3 regions of the Kocuria sp. CPCC 205231 genome follow, and region 2 is predicted to be linked to each of the others. Evidence: riboswitches for the same ligand, from Rfam matches in the RefSeq annotation. Region 2 holds a riboswitch; each other region holds the start of a gene.
The links. Region 2 has a riboswitch for S-adenosylmethionine ahead of RF640_RS11080 (hypothetical protein). Riboswitches for the same ligand answer to the same signal wherever they lie in the genome.
Positions count from the first base shown of each region.

Region 1: linked by a shared signal. The riboswitch ahead of RF640_RS02975 (acyl-CoA dehydrogenase family protein) and the one ahead of RF640_RS11080 (hypothetical protein) in region 2 are both predicted to bind S-adenosylmethionine.
Region 3: linked by a shared signal. The riboswitch ahead of RF640_RS07375 (cobalamin-independent methionine synthase II family protein) and the one ahead of RF640_RS11080 (hypothetical protein) in region 2 are both predicted to bind S-adenosylmethionine.

Region 1 covers NZ_JAVKPP010000002.1:286,834-291,854, forward strand. Annotated here, with positions in the region: gene RF640_RS02965 (LLM class flavin-dependent oxidoreductase) at 1-431, opposite strand, end outside; gene RF640_RS02970 (MFS transporter) at 428-1,855, opposite strand; gene RF640_RS02975 (acyl-CoA dehydrogenase family protein) at 1,859-3,256, opposite strand; SAM riboswitch class I at 3,370-3,464, opposite strand; gene moeB (molybdopterin-synthase adenylyltransferase MoeB) at 3,649-4,824, opposite strand; gene RF640_RS02985 (thiazole synthase) at 4,821-5,021, opposite strand, start outside.
Region 2 covers NZ_JAVKPP010000009.1:54,572-59,592, forward strand. Annotated here, with positions in the region: gene RF640_RS11060 (hypothetical protein) at 33-539, shown strand; gene RF640_RS11065 (DUF6350 family protein) at 428-2,080, opposite strand; gene RF640_RS11070 (glycosyltransferase family 1 protein) at 2,196-3,371, shown strand; gene RF640_RS11075 (PIN domain-containing protein) at 3,375-3,758, opposite strand; gene RF640_RS11080 (hypothetical protein) at 3,770-3,997, opposite strand; SAM riboswitch class IV at 4,011-4,136, opposite strand; gene RF640_RS11085 (hypothetical protein) at 4,554-4,850, shown strand; gene RF640_RS11090 (hypothetical protein) at 4,953-5,021, opposite strand, start outside.
Region 3 covers NZ_JAVKPP010000005.1:266,063-271,083, reverse strand. Annotated here, with positions in the region: gene RF640_RS07395 (CoA transferase subunit B) at 1-100, opposite strand, end outside; gene RF640_RS07390 (CoA transferase subunit A) at 97-834, opposite strand; gene RF640_RS07385 (IclR family transcriptional regulator) at 977-1,756, shown strand; gene RF640_RS07380 (3-hydroxybutyrate dehydrogenase) at 1,773-2,537, opposite strand; SAM riboswitch class I at 2,730-2,833, shown strand; gene RF640_RS07375 (cobalamin-independent methionine synthase II family protein) at 2,847-4,049, shown strand; gene RF640_RS07370 (cobalamin-independent methionine synthase II family protein) at 4,096-5,021, shown strand, end outside.

The DNA of each region.
Region 1 (5,021 bases), on a different contig from region 2:
CGGGCGGCGGAGTCCTGGTAGGAGGTCACCACGTTCCAGGCCACCCGGCCGCGGGTGAAGTGGTCGAGGGTCGCGAAGGTGCGGGCCAGCAGGTAGGGGGCCTCGTAGGTGACCGAGGCGGTCACGCCGAAGCCGAGCCGTTCGGTCGCCGCGGCCATCGCCGGCACCGCGACGAGCGGGTCGAGCACCGGGTACTGCACTCCCCCGCGGGCCGTGGCCCCGGTCCCGCCGCCGTACACGTCGTAGACGCCGGGGACGTCGGCCAGGAACAGCGCGGTGAAGCCGCCCTCCTCGAGGGTGCGGGCCAGGGACGTCCAGTACTCGAGCGTGTCGAAGCCGGTGACCCCGGCCTCCGGGTGGCGCCACAGTCCCGGTGACTGGTGCACGGGCACCATCATGTCGAAGGCGTTCAGCAGCAGGGGGCGGCTCATACGGTGGTCCTCTCGGGGGTGGTCCGGGTGGCGCTCGCGGCGGCGGGGGTCGCGGCGGCCGGGGCGGCCGCGGTCCGGCCGGAGTGCAGGTCGGTGAGCTCGGTGCCGCGCTGGTCGCGGGCGGGGTCCTTCGCGGCCAGGGCGGCGACGACGGAGAGCACGGCCAGCACGGAGAGGTAGCCGGCGATCAGCCACGGGGTGTCCCCGCCGGCGGCGAAGAGCAGGGCGGCGATCATCGGCATCAGCCCGCCGCCCAGGACGGTGCCGACCTGGTAGCCGAAGCTCACCCCCGAGTACCGCACGTGCACGGGGAACTGCTCGGCGAACCAGGCCGCCTGCGGGCCGTAGATCGCGTCGTGGACGAGGTTGATGCCGAGGATCACCACGAGCGGCAGCAGGGCGAGCGGGCCGGTCTCGAGGAAGGCGAACAGCACCCAGCCGAAGACGCCGATCGCCGCGTAGGCGCTCACCGAGACGACCTTCCGGCCCACCCGGTCGGACAGCCAGGCCCAGAACGGGGTGGAGAACAGGCCGATGGCCGAGGCGATCATCACCGCGGTCACGCCCGCGGCGCTGTCCCCGCGCACGTCCCGCAGGTAGGTCAGCATGTAGACCGTCACCAGGTAGTAGACGGCGTTCTGGGCCAGGCGCAGGCCGATCGTGACCAGCACCGGGCGGCGGTGGTGGGTGAGCAGCTCCCGCAGGGGGGCCTTGGCCACGTTGCCCGAGGCGCGGTGCTCCAGGAACTCCGGGGCGTCGGCCACGCCGAGTCGGATCCACAGACCCACCGCCACGAGCAGGGCCGAGAGCAGGAAGGGGATGCGCCAGCCGTAGGCGGCGAACTGCTCCTCGCTCATGACGTTCTGCACGATGAAGAACGCGCCGGTGGCCAGCAGCATGCCGGCGGAGGAGCCGATCTGGGTGAAGGAGCCGAAGAACCCGCGGTGCCGGGCCGGTGAGTGCTCCACGCTCAGCAGCGCGGAGCCGCCCCACTCCGCGCCGGCGGACAGGCCCTGGAGGATGCGCAGGAGCACGAGCCCGACGACGGCCCACCAGCCGATCACGTCGTAGGTGGGCAGCAGGCCGATCAGGGTGGAGGCCACGCCCATGAGCAGCAGGGAGGCCACCAGCAGCGCCTTGCGGCCGATCCGGTCCCCCAGGTGCCCGGCGATGATCCCGCCCAGGGGCCGGGCGATCACCCCGACCGCGAGGGTGGCGAAGGACGCGACGATGCCGCCGAGCTCGGTGGCCATGGGGAAGAACTGGACGTTGAAGACCAGCGCGGCGGCGGTGCCGTAGAGGTAGAAGTCGTACCACTCGATGGTGGTGCCGGCGAAGGCCGAGGCCAGGACGCGCTTCTTGCCGTGGACGACGCTGGTGCGTCCCGCGGCGGCCGCGGCCGTGGTCGGGGTCGGGGTGCTCATGCGTCAGGCTCCTGGGGTTCGGTCGGCGACGGTCGTGGCGTCGGGCGTGGCATCGGTCGTCGCACCGGGCGTGGCGTCGGGCGTGGCATCGGTCGTCGCACCGGGCGTGGCGTCGGTCCTGGCGTCGCCGATGGCGTTCAGGCCCTCCGGCAGGGTCCCGTTGATGAGGTAGTCGCCGAGGGCGCGGGCGCGGAAGGCGATCGGGTTGTGGGTGGCCACGGTCTGGGCGTTGCGCCAGTGCCGGTCCAGGCCCTTGGCCGTGGACGTGGCGGAGGCGCCCACGGTGAGGAACAGGTCCTGGGCCGCGCCGAGCGCCAGCTCCGGCACGGTGACCTGGGCGTGCTCCACGGCGATCTCGGACTCGTGCAGCGCCGCCGGGAGGCTCCCGGTGAACTCCGGCCGGTCGGCGCCGGCCGCTGCGGCGGCGGCGATCCCGTCGTCCAGGGCGCGGGCGGCGTGCAGCACGGTGGCCTCGGCGGCGAAGGCCTTGGCGGAGATCCGGCCGGTGGCCTCCTGGATCAGCGGGTCGTCGCGGAACGGCAGGCCGAGCCCGGTGTTGAAGGTCCGCCGGCGTCCGGCGATGGTCTCCACCGCGTCCCGCCGGGCCGCCCGGGCGATGCCGGCCAGCACGGCCAGCAGCACGAGCTGGAAGAAGGCGGCCTCGTGGACGGCCTCCGCGCTGCCGGCGGTGCGGTCCAGCACGGCGTCGTCCGGGACGCGCACCCGGTCGAAGACCGCGGTGCCGGTGCCGGTGAGCTTCTGCCCGAAGCCGTCCCAGTCGTCCTCGAGCGTCACGCCCTCGGCGTCCGTGGCGACGACGGCGAAGCGGCGCCCGTCCCGGCCGTCCAGCGCGGCCGAGACGCGGGTGTAGTCGCAGAAGACGGAGCCGGTGGCGTAGAACTTCCGGCCGGTGAGCTCCCAGCCCTCGGCGGTCCGGCTCAGCACGGTGTTCAGGGTGCCGAGCGCGTTGCCGCCCTTCTCCGTGGAGGCGTTGCCGACGGTGGCCCCGGCCAGCACCCGCGGGTACCAGACCTCCTGGAGCTCCCGGGGCAGGAAGCGCAGGGACTCCACGAAGCCGTGGTGGGAGCGGTACAGGTGGGCGATGTTGGAGTCCGCCTCGGCCAGGTCGACCAGCAGCCGGGTGAAGTCCTCGAGGCTGACCCCGGGACCGCCGTGGGCCGCCGGCACGCGCAGGACGCCGAACCCGGCCCGGTCCAGCCGGCGGACCTCCGCGTAGGGCAGCGCGCGCCGGAGGTCCCGGTCCAGGGAGCCGGCGGCGATCTCCGCGAACAGCGGCCGGAAGTGCTCCCGCAGCCCGGCGTAGTCCGCGGGCAGGCCGGCGGCGGGATTCGTGCCGGCGCGGGGATGGGCGGTGGTCTCCTCGACCGTGCTCGGGGTCATGCGGTGGTCCTCTCGGTCGCACCGAGGATTGCCGGCCGCCCACTCGCGCCAGTGGCTGGTCCGGTGACGGCAGCGCCGGACGCTGACGTCACGGACCGACTGCAGATCCGGGATCTCCATCGGTTCTGGCGTTAGCACCCTGACCCCTGGGAAGGACGGGTTGCTGCGGCGTCGTCGAGCCAGATCTCTCGGCCGCTCTGAATGGTGACGTCTGACATGGCACCAGACCACCGAGGTCCGGTGCCACCGGATGACGTCCGGACGTCATCGGAGGTCACGACGACGTCACAGACCGTCACCTCGGCCCGCGTGGTGTACGGCTCCGGCGCGGCACGCCCTCCGCCCCGGACGGAAGAGGGGCGGGGGAGAACGGGGCCGGGGCGCCGACCGGCTCAGTAGACCGGCTTGTCCGGCTCCACCTGCGCCACCCAGGCCAGCACCCCGCCCTCGAGGTGCCGGACCCGTTCCTCCCGCCCGGCGAAGAACGGCCGCAGCGCGGCGAGCGCCGTCGCGGAGCGGGCCCCGGCCTTGCAGTGCAGCACGAGGTCCGCGCCGCGGGCCTCCCGGGGCAGTGCGTCCGCGCCGCGGTCCAGGATCTCCTGCAGCGGCACGGGCACGGCGCCGTCGATGGCCACGAGCTCCCGCTCCCAGTCCTCGCGCACGTCCACCAGGGCGAAGGTCGCCTCCCCGCGCTCCCGGTGCTCCAGCAGCCGGGCCAGCTCAGCCGCCGCGACGGTCTCGGAGGGACCCGCCCCGGGCAGCGCGCACACGGCCTCGGGCGCGGCGACCGCGGTGACCGGGGCGGCGCCGGGATCCGGGTCCAGGCGCATCTCGCGCCAGGTCATCGCGAGCGCGTCGTGCAGCAGCACCCGCCCGAGCAGGGGCTCCCCGGTGCCGGTGACGAGCTTGACGGCCTCGGTGACCATGACCGCGCCGACGGTCGCGGGGAGCATGCCGAAGACCCCGCCCTCGGCGCAGCTGGGCACCTCCCCGTCCGGCGGGGCCTCGGGGTAGAGGTCCCGGTAGGTGGGTCCGTGCCCGGCCCAGAACACGCTGACCTGGCCCTCGAAGCGCAGGATGGAGCCCCAGACGCAGGGCGTGCCGGTCAGGGCGGCGGCGTCGCTGACCACGTACCGGGTCGCGAAGTTGTCGGCGCCGTCCAGGACCAGGTCGTACCGGCCGACGATGTCCACGGCGTTGTCCGCGTCCAGCCGGACGGGGTGGGTGCGGACCTCCACCAGCGGGTTGAGCGCGGTGACGGCCTCGGCGGCGGAGACGGCCTTGGGGCGGCCGACGTCGGCGGTGGTGTGCACCACCTGGCGCTGCAGGTTGGAGACCGCCACGACGTCGTCGTCGACGATCCCGAGGGTCCCCACCCCGGCCGCGGCGAGGTACTGCAGGGCGGGGGACCCGAGTCCCCCGGCACCGATGACGAGCACGCGGGCGTTCCGCAGCCGCCGCTGGCCGAGGGGCCCGATCCCGGGCAGGGTCAGGTGCCGGGCGTATCGCTCGAGCTCCTCGCGGGTCAGCCCGGGGCCGGGCTCCACGAGCGGGGGCAGCGGGCTCACGGCCGCTCCCCCACGGGCGCCCAGTCCCCGCGCGGCACGTCCGCCGGGCGGGCGGCCGGCCCGTCAGCCGGTCCGGCCCCGGCGGCGTCCGCGTCGATCCGCCCGGCCATCGGCGAGGACGCCTGGGCGTGGCGGCGGGCCGGGATGCGCCCGGCGCCGGCGGCGAGCCGGCCGGCGAGCACGGCGTGGCGCATCGC
Region 2 (5,021 bases):
AGGGGCCCCCGGGGTGCCCTAGAGTGAAGGGCATGACCCCTCCCCGCCCGACCCCCGAGGCAGCCCCCGCGGACGCACGACGCGCCGCCGCGACCCGCACGGCAGGGGGCGCGCTGGTGTGCGCGGCGGTCGCCCTGGTGCTCGTCGGCTCCGCCCTGTGGCCGACCGTGGCCGGGGTCGTGCTGGCCGTCCTCGGGATCGGGCTGGGCGTCGCGGCGCTCGTGCGCTCCCGCGGGACCGGCACGCGCCGGCTGCTGGTGCTGAGCGCGGTCGCCGCGATCGTGCTGGGCGCGCTGAGCCTGCTCACCGGCGGGGCCCGTCTGGCCCTGTGGCCGGTGGCCGAGGCCTACCAGGAGTGCGTCGCCGGCACCCTCACCCTCTCCGGGGCGGCGCAGTGCCAGCAGGAGCTCGAGGACGGGATCTGGAGCTATCTCTCCGGCGGCCCGGCGGCGCCGGCGTCGGAGGACGCCGCGGGTGCCTCGGCCGCGTCCACGTCGAACGCCTCCGCGGACCCGGTCTCCGCCACGGCCGGCCCCTGAGCCGCCCACGGGCCCGCGTCCCGGTGCCCGTCCGCGGTGCTGCGGCCGGTCCTGGGCCCGTCCGCGCCGTGCCCCTCGGTCCCGTGCTGGTCGGCCCCGTGCCCGCGTGCGGGCCGCGGCCTCCGCCGGCCGGCCGAGCGCATGGCGCGCCGGGCCGCGGTCTCCTCCCGGCGCCGCCGGCGCGCCGCCCGCCGGCCGGCCGGCGTCCGGTCCTCGCCGTCCTCGCCGTCGCGGGGCGGCGCGAACGGCGGCTCGTGCTCGAGCCACGGTCCCAGCACACAGCCGACCGCCGCCCCGACGGCCACCTCGGCGCCGAACAGCAGCAGCACGGCGGGACCGTCCGGTCCCACGTCCGTGAGCCGCCCGAGCCCCAGCGAGCCGTGCGCGAGCCAGCTCAGCAGCATCACCAGCACGCCGGCGACGGCGCCCACGAAGACCCCGGTCAGCAGCGTCGAGAGCGGGTACGTGATCCAGCGCGCGGGCAGCCGCAGCGCCATCCAGTCGTCCAGGTGGTTCTCCCCCTCGCGCAGGAACCACCAGCCGGCGAGGACGCCGGCCAGGACCGGCAGCACGACCACCACGAGCGCCCAGGCTGGGAGCTCGGCGGGCGGCAGCGCGGCGAGCGCCGGGAGCAGCGGCACAGGCCCGGCCTCGGTGCCCAGCGGAGAGGCGTGCGTGCCGGAACCGAGCTCGAAGCCCGCGCCCGTGGCCCAGGCCAGGGCGTAGACCGCGAGGTTGGGCAGGTAGCCGAGCTGGAGTCCCGTCAGCGCGGTGTCCCCCGGCACGCCGGTGCCCAGCCGCTGGTAGACGCCCACCACGTCGTTCCAGTTCCAGAACAGGGCGGCGGCCAGCAGGGCGGCCCCGGCCCCGACCCCGGCCACGGCCGCGACGAAGCCGGCGCGCAGCACCGCCCACACGTAGGACCCGGCCCAGCGGGAGTACTGGCTCGTGCGCTCGACCCACGCGGCGGCGTTGACGCCGATCAGTCCCGGCAGCGACCGGGAGGCCCGGTACGCGCCCACGAAGCCGCCCAGGGCCACGGGGACGAGCGGGAAGACGGCGGCCGCGGCCGGGCTCGCCGAGACCTCCCCTCCGGTGAAGAGCAGCGCGGCGGCGGCGCCGAACGCGGAGTAGGCGGCCAGGCCGCTGAGGTACGGCTGCCAGAACTGGCCCTCCCAGCAGGCGCGGGCCAGCCGTCTCCCGGCGTGCCAGGAGAGGGCGAACGGCACCAGGGTGAGCCCGAGCGGGACGAGGTTGAGCGTCCCGGTGGTCGCGGGCAGTCCTGCGCCCGGGTCCAGGGCCACCTGGAGCGGGGTGAGGTGGGCGAGCAGCCACACGTGACCGGAGAGCACGAACCCTCCGGTCAGGCCGAGGGTGTCGAAGCCGTCGGCGAGCCACACCATGAGGACGGTCAGCAGGACCAGCAGGTAGGACACCACGGCCACGGAGCCGAGTTCCAGCACGCCCTGCAGCCACAGCGGCATGGGCACACCCCGGCGGTCCGGGCGTGCAGCGGGGGAGGACAGGCCTTGGGAGTTCATCACCGACCATCCTCCCACGCCCGGGCGGCACCCCGGCCGAGGCTTCACGGCGCCTTCACCGGCGGGCCACGCCCCGCTCGCCGTCCGGTCGCCCGGCCCCGGCAGGCTCGGGAGCATGAGAGTCGCCGTGGTCGCCGAGCAGTTCCTCCCCCACCTCAACGGAGTCACCCACTCGGTGCTGCGGGTCGTCGAGCAGCTGGTCGCCGGCGGGCACGACGTCGTGGTCGTGGCGCCCTCCTACGACCCCGCGCCGCTCGGGCGCCCGGCGGAGCAGGTCGTCGAGGACCTCGACGGGGTGCCGGTGCACCGGCTGCCCGCCGTTCCGCTCACCGGCTACCCCGCCGTGCGGGTGGCCGGCGGGACCGTGGCCCGGGTGCGGCGGCAGCTGGAGCGCTTCCGGCCGGACGTGGTCCACGTGGCCTCCCCGTTCGTGCTGGGCCGCCGGGCGATCCTGGCGGCCCAGCAGCTCGGGGTGCCGTGCGTGGCGGTCTACCAGACCGACGTGCCCGGCTACGCGGCCAAGTACGGGGCCCCGTTCCTCGAGCAGCTCCTGTGGGGGCACGTGCGCTCCATGCACAACCTCGCCACGCTCACGCTCGCGCCGTCCACCGCGGCGGTCCGGCAGCTCACCGAGCACGGCGTCCAGGACGTGCACCTGTGGCGGCGCGGGGTGGACACCACCCGCTTCTCCCCCCGGCACCGGGACGAGCGGTGGCGGGAGGAGGTCGGCGGCGGCCGGCGGATCGTCGGCTACGTGGGCCGGATCGCCCCGGAGAAGCAGGTCGAGGACCTCTCCGCGGTCGCGGACCTGCCCGGCACCCGCCTGGTGGTCGTGGGCTCGGGCCCGGAGGAGGACGCCCTGCGCCGCCGGCTCCCGCAGGCCCACTTCACCGGGCGCCGCAGCGGTGCCGACCTGGCGCGCATCATGGCGTCCTTCGACGTGTTCGTCCACCCCGGCGAGTTCGAGACGTTCTGCCAGACGATCCAGGAGGCCATGGCCTCGGGGGTGCCGGTGGTCGCGACCGGCCGGGGCGGTCCCCTCGACCTCGTGGACCGGTCCCGCACCGGCTGGCTCTATCCCCCGGGCGACCTCGGGGCGCTGCGCGGGCACGTGGCGGATCTCCTGGGCGACGAGGCGAAGCGGGCCGCGTTCGGCGTCGCGGCGCACGCGGCGGTCCAGGGCCGGACGTGGGACGTGCTGGTCGGGCAGCTGCTCGAGCACTACGAGCGCGCCGTGGCGCTCTCGGCGCAGGGGCAGGGGCGCAGCCGCCGGCACCGCCGGGCCGTCTGAGGGCTACCGGCGGGCGGGGGACGCGTCCAGCACGGGCGCCCCGGTGCCGGCGTACCGCCCCGGCTCCGCGGTCAGCACGGTCAGCCCGTGGACCAGGGCCGTGGCCGCGGTGAGCCCGGCGAGCGGATCGGCCGCCCCCGTCGCGGCCAGCGCTCCCCACGCCCGGGCCACGGCGGCGTCCGCGGGGAGGACCCGGCCCGGGAAGCGCAGCTCGAGCTGCTCCGCCCACAGCGTCTCGTCGGGCCGCTCGGCGAGCAGCTCCCCGAGCACCGTGGCGGGCAGGAACAGCCGCCGGTGTCCGTGCCGGCGCAGGACCTCGGCCAGCTCGGGGCAGCGCTCCGGGGTGCGCACCCCCAGCAGCACGGAACGGTCCAGGAGGAGGTCCACGGCGGCGGGCCTCAGGCCGCGGCGGCGAGCTCCCCGCGGGCCGGAGCCAGCAGGAAGTCCACGAACTCGGTGCGGACCTGCACCACGCGGGCGTAGTCCTCGACGCTCATGGCGGAGACGCTGATCGCCGGGACGCTCGGCGCGGGGTCGCGGCGGGTCCCGACCCCGGTGGCCGGGACGGCGTGGGAGGGCTGGGGGAACGCGCCCGTGCGGGCGGCGGAGTTGCGGGGGTCGGACATGACCGGGATCCTTCGTGCGCTCTTGCTCGCACCGGGTACCGCTGCTGCGGCGATGCGAGCCGCTTCGTCATCCGAACCACCCGTGAACATGGGGTTGGTGCCCGGTCAAGTCGGAGCTTGCCGACCGGGTCTCTTGAAGCTCTCCCCATTGAACCACATCGGCCGAACCGTGTCCGCGTGCGGCGACCCGGCCGGATCCGGTGCCCCCTCCTGTGCACAGGCCTTCCCCGGGGTGTCACCGCCCGGACATCTCGACGACACATCGTTGCGCTGGAATGGGTCCCGTAGTACCGGGGACGGCGCAGGCGACGGCCCCGCGCATTACGTTTCAGTGACACAACTCACGACTCGCTTGTCGAGGTGTCGGTGCCGCGGGGTAGCCTGAACCTGCTTCTCGAGATGCGGCGTCCACGCCCTCGGCCGGAGATCGACGATCCCCGGCGGAACCGTGGAGGGGCTCCGACCCGCTGCGCGCCAACCCGATGTTCCCGGGTGGATCGGATGACGAAGCGGCGGGCAACGCCATCGGATGCCTGCAAGAACGTCAGGAGAAAACATGACCATGTCCGAAGAAAGAACAGCCATCACCACCGACCAGCGCGAGGAGTGGATCGACGTGACCGTCACCGCCCTCCCCGATCTCCACCTCGTCCGTCTCACGTCGACCGACGGGGACGTGCAGGAGTACCTGAGCCCCGAGGCCGACGACCTGGCCGCCGCGGCGGAGCACACGGAGGGTACGGCGCAATGGTGCGCCAAGTACCGCCAGCTCCTCGTTCCCGGAGCCCTCGCGGCGACCGGACGGCACCCGTTCTTCAAGCTCCACCCCTCGTCCCTCCCGCTGTCGGCATAGCCGGCGGACAGGAGCGCACGGAGGCCGCAGCCCGTCGGGCTGCGGCCTCCGTCGTGCGGGAGGACGGTGACGTCCGGAGCGCCGGTGGGACCCGCGGGGTGCTCACTCGAGGCCGTAGTCCCCCGCCGAGCCCCACCCGCCGCCGGCCTCGTCGGCGGAGCCGTCGAATCC
Region 3 (5,021 bases), on a different contig from region 2:
TGGCCACGAGGGTGGGGATGCCGATGCCGAGGTTGACGTAGTCGCCGTCGGAGAGCTCGACGGCGGCGATCGCCGCCATCTCGTCGCGGGTCCAGCTCATGCCTGGTCTCCGTTCTGCTGGGCGGCCCGCCCGGCGGGGCGGGGGCGGACGGTGCGCTGCTCGATGTCCTTGGGCGCGCCGCTGTATTGCGCGACGTGCTGGACGTAGACGCCCGGGGTCACGATGTGGTCGGGGTGGATCTCGCCGACCGCCACGACGTGCTCGACCTCGGCGAAGGTGACCTTCCCGGCGGTCGCGACGATCGGGTTGAAGTTGCGCGCGGTGTAGCGGTAGACGAGGTTGCCGTCGGCGTCCCCGGTGTGGGCGTGGACCAGGGCGATGTCGGCGACGATGCCGCGCTCCTGCACGTAGGTCTCGCCGTCGAACTCGGCGTGCGGCTTGCCCTCGGCCACGAGGGTGCCGACCCCGGTCTTCGTGTAGAAGGCGGGGATGCCCGCGCCGCCGGCCCGGAGCCGCTCGGCGAGGGTGCCCTGGGGGTTGAACTCGACCTCGAGCTCGCCGTCCAGGTACTGCTGGGCGAACAGCTTGTTCTCGCCCACGTAGGAGGCGAGGACCTTCTTCACCTGGCGGTTCTCGAGCAGGACCCCGAGGCCCTTGCCGTCCACGCCCATGTTGTTGGAGACCACCGTGAGGTCCGTGACCCCGGAGTCCCGCACCGCGTCGATGAGATCCCGGGGGATCCCGCTCAGCCCGAACCCGCCCACGGCGAGCGTCATGCCGTCCCGCAGGCTCTCCGCCAGCAGCTCGGCGGCGTTGTCTCTGACCTTGGACACCCTTGTCCCTTCCTCTCGTCGGACTGTGACCCAGCACTCAATCTAGGGAGCCTCCACATGCCGGTCAACAGATCCGGCGGCACGACGGCGCTTCTCCTCAGCATCCGGCCATTCGTCCCCCGACTGTCCATATAGTGGAGTCATGGGACAGGAGCGGACGACGGGCCAGGGGACCCAGGTGGTCCACCGGGTGGGGCAGCTGCTGCGGGCCGTCGCGGGGCGGGAACGGGGCAGCACGGTGGCGGAGCTCGCCGCCGAGACCGGGCTGACCCGCCCCACCGTGCACCGGCTGCTCACGGGACTGGCCGAGGAGGGCCTCGTGGACCGCGACGCCGGGACCGGGGCCTGGCAGCTGGGCCCCGAGCTGTACGTGCTGGGCGCGGTGGCGGCCCACCGCTATCCGATCCGGGAGCTGGCCGGGCCCTCGCTGCGCCGGCTCGCGGAGGCCACCGGCGAGAGCGCGTTCCTCTCGGTCCGCCGGGGGCTGGAGACGGTCTGCCTGGCGCGCGTGGAGGGCGCCTTCCCCATCCGCTCCCACGTCCTCTACGAGGGGCTGCGGCTGCCGCTCGGCGTGGCCTCGGCAGGGCTGGCGGTCCTGGCCCACCTCCCGGACGCGGAGGTGGACCGGGTCCTCGCGGCCACGGCCGGGGCCCGCGCCGAGTGGGGCCCGCTGCACACGCCCGAGCGGATCCGGGAGCTGCTCGCGGACGTCCGGCGGGAGGGCTTCGCCGTGAACCCGGGGCTGATCGTCGAGGGCAGCTGGGGCATGGCCGCCGCGGTCTTCGACGCGACGGGCGCGCCGGTCTACGCGCTGAGCCTCACGGGCATCGAGCCCCGGTTCAGCGGCGAGCGCCGGCAGCTCCTGGGCCGGGCCCTGCTCACGGAGGCCCACCGGCTCTCCCGGGAGCTGGGTCACCGCTGAGCGGCCCGGGGCGGGCTCAGCGCGCCGTCCAGCCGCCGTCCATCGTGTAGGAGGCCCCGGTGACCATGGACGCGTGCGGTCCGGCCAGCCACGCGACCAGGCTGCCGACGTCCTCCGGGTCCACGAGCTTCTTGATCGGCGTCTCGCCGAGCATGATCCGCTCCACCACCTCGGACTCGGGGATCCCGTGCACCCTCGCCTGGTCGGCGATCTGCTTCTCGACGAGCGGGGTGCGCACGTAGCCGGGGTTGATGCAGTTGCTCGTCACCCCGTGGGCCGCGCCCTCCACCGCGACGGTCTTGGACAGCCCCTCCAGGCCGTGCTTCGCCGAGACGTAGGCGCTCTTGTAGGGGGACGCCCGCAGCCCGTGCACGGAGGAGACGTTGATGACGCGCCCCCAGCCCCGCTCGTACATGTGCGGCAGCGCGGCGCGCACCAGCAGGAACGGGGACTCCAGCATCAGCACCAGGATCCGGTGGAAGTCCGCGGGGTCGAACTCCTGGAGGGGGGCGACCTTCTGGATGCCGGCGTTGTTGACCAGCACGTCGACCTCGAGGCTCAGCTCGGCGAGCGCCGCGGTGTCGAGCAGGTCGACGGCCCACGCGCGGCCGCCGAGCTCGTCCGCGACGCGCTGCGCCCCGGCCTCGTCGACGTCGGCCACGACCACGTGCGCGCCGGAGCCGGCGAGGGCCCGGGCGGCGGCCAGGCCGATGCCGCTCGCGCCACCGGTGACGAGCGCCGTGCGGCCCTCGAGGTCCTGCTGCTGGGGCGTCTGGGACATGGGGGTCCTTCCTCTGGTCCGTCGTGCCCGCGGGGTGAGGGGCACGGATCACCGCCACGGTATGTGATCCAGGCCATGTTCGCGAAGGACAGCTCCTCCCGGGAGTGCGCGCCGGGTCGCGTCACACGGCGTCATGTCCGTCATCCGGGCGCCGAATGGCGCAGCGCGCACGGGTGCGCTTGGATGACAGGGTCACCATCCAGAGCGGCCGAGAGATCTGGCTCGACGACGCCGCAGCAACCCGGGCGACGGCATCCCCGTCCCGCCTCCGGTGCTACCGCCAGGACCGATGGAAAGGACGCACGACCCATGCTGCGAAGCGCCGACCGCATCCGCACGACCCACGCCGGGTCCCTCCCGCGCACCCCGGCGCTGCTCGAGGCCAACCGGGCGAAGGGGGCCGTCCCGGAGGCGGAGTACGACCGGCTCCTGCAGGACTCGGTGGTCGACGTGGTCCGCCGACAGCGCGAGCTCGGGATCGACGTGGTCAACGACGGCGAGTACGGCCACGTCATGGCCGCGGAGGTCGACTACGGCGCGTGGTGGCACTACGTCTTCGCCCGGATCTCGGGCCTCACCCCCGGCGACGTGGACCTGTGGGAGCAGGAGCCGCAGCGCTCCTCGCCCGGCAGGGTGGTCCTGACGAGCTTCGGGGACCGCCGGGACCGCCGGCTCTTCCACGAGGCGTACACGGACCCCTCCTCGGGCATCACCACGGGCAAGCAGGCGCCGTTCCCGAAGATCACCGGGAAGCTGGAGTACACGGGCCACGCGGCGCTGGAGGCGGACATCCGCAACCTCAAGGCCGGGCTGCAGGCCACGGGCGCGAGCGAGGGCTACCTCGCCGCGCTGTCCCCGGGCTCGTGCGCGCGGCTGGAGAACACCCACTACGCGGACGAGGACGAGGTGCTGACCGCCTGCGCCGAGGTGATGCGCGAGGAGTACCGGGCGATCACCGACGCCGGGCTGATCGTGCAGATCGACGACCCGTCCATCGCGGAGAACTGGGACCAGGTCAATCCCGAGCCCGGCGTGGAGGACTACCTCGCGTTCACCCGCAAGCGGGTCGAGGCCCTCAACTACGCCCTCGAGGGCATCCCGGAGGAGCAGGTGCGCTTCCACCTGTGCTGGGGCTCCTGGCACGGCCCGCACACCACGGACCTCGGGTTCGAGCTCCTGGTGGAGCTCATGCTCTCCATCAGGGCCGGCGGCTACAGCTTCGAGGCCGCCAACGCCCGGCACGAGCACGAGTGGAAGGTCTGGCAGGACCACGAGCTGCCCGAGGGCAAGATCATCATCCCGGGGATCGTCTCCCACGCCACCAACGTGGTGGAGCACCCGGAGCTGGTGGCCGACCGGATCGAGCGCTTCGCCCGCCAGGTGGGCCGCGAGAACGTGATCGCCTCGACCGACTGCGGCCTGGGCGGGCGGATCCATCCGCAGATCGCCGCGGCGAAGCTCGAGACCCTCGCCCGCGGGGCCGAGCTCGCCTCCCGCCGGCTCTGGTCCTGACCGGCCCCCGACCTTCCCGCAGACCCTCAGGAGGACACGCATGACCATGCAGAACACCGACCACGTGCAGACCACCCACGTGGGCTCCCTGCCGCGGACCCCGCGGCTGCTCGAGGCCAACCAGCGGCACGCCGAGGGCGCCATCACGTTCGAGCAGCTCACCGACGAGCTCGCCGTGGGCGTCGAGGACGTGGTGCGCCGGCAGCGCGAGATCGGCGTGGACGTGGTCAACGACGGCGAGTACGGGCACACGATGTCCAGCGCGGTCGACTACGGCGCGTGGTGGAACTACTCCTTCTCCCGCCTCGGCGGGCTCACCCCGACCGACGAGGACCGGTGGGCGTCCACGGAGAAGAGGCGCTCCTCGCCCGGCCACATCGTGCTCACGAGCTTCCCGGACCGCCGGGACCGCGAGCGCTTCCGGGAGGCGTACGAGGACCCGGCGTCGGGCATCCTCACCGGGCGCTCCTCGACCACGCAGCCCAAGATCACCGGGCCGCTGACCTACACGGGACAGGAGGCCGTGGCCTCGGACGTCCGCAACCTCCGGGCGGCCATGGCGGCCACCGGGGCGCAGACCGGGTTCGTGGCCGCCCTCTCCCCCGGCTCCGCCGCGCGCGTGACGAACGAGTACTACAGGACCGACGAGGAGCTCGTCTACGCGTGCGCCGACGCGATGCGCGAGGAGTACCTGGCGATCACGGACGCCGGGCTGACCGTGCAGATCGACGACCCGTCCATCGCGGAGTCCTGGGACCAGATCAACCCCGAGCCCACGGTCGAGGACTACCTGGCGTTCACGCGGCTGCGCGTCGAGGCGCTCAACCACGCGCTGCGGGGGATCCCCGAGGAGCAGGTCCGCTTCCACCTGTGCTGGGGCTCCTGGCACGGCCCGCACACCACGGACCTCGAGCTGAAGCACCTCGTGGACCTGATGCTGACCATCAGCGCCGGCGGCTACACCTTCGAGGG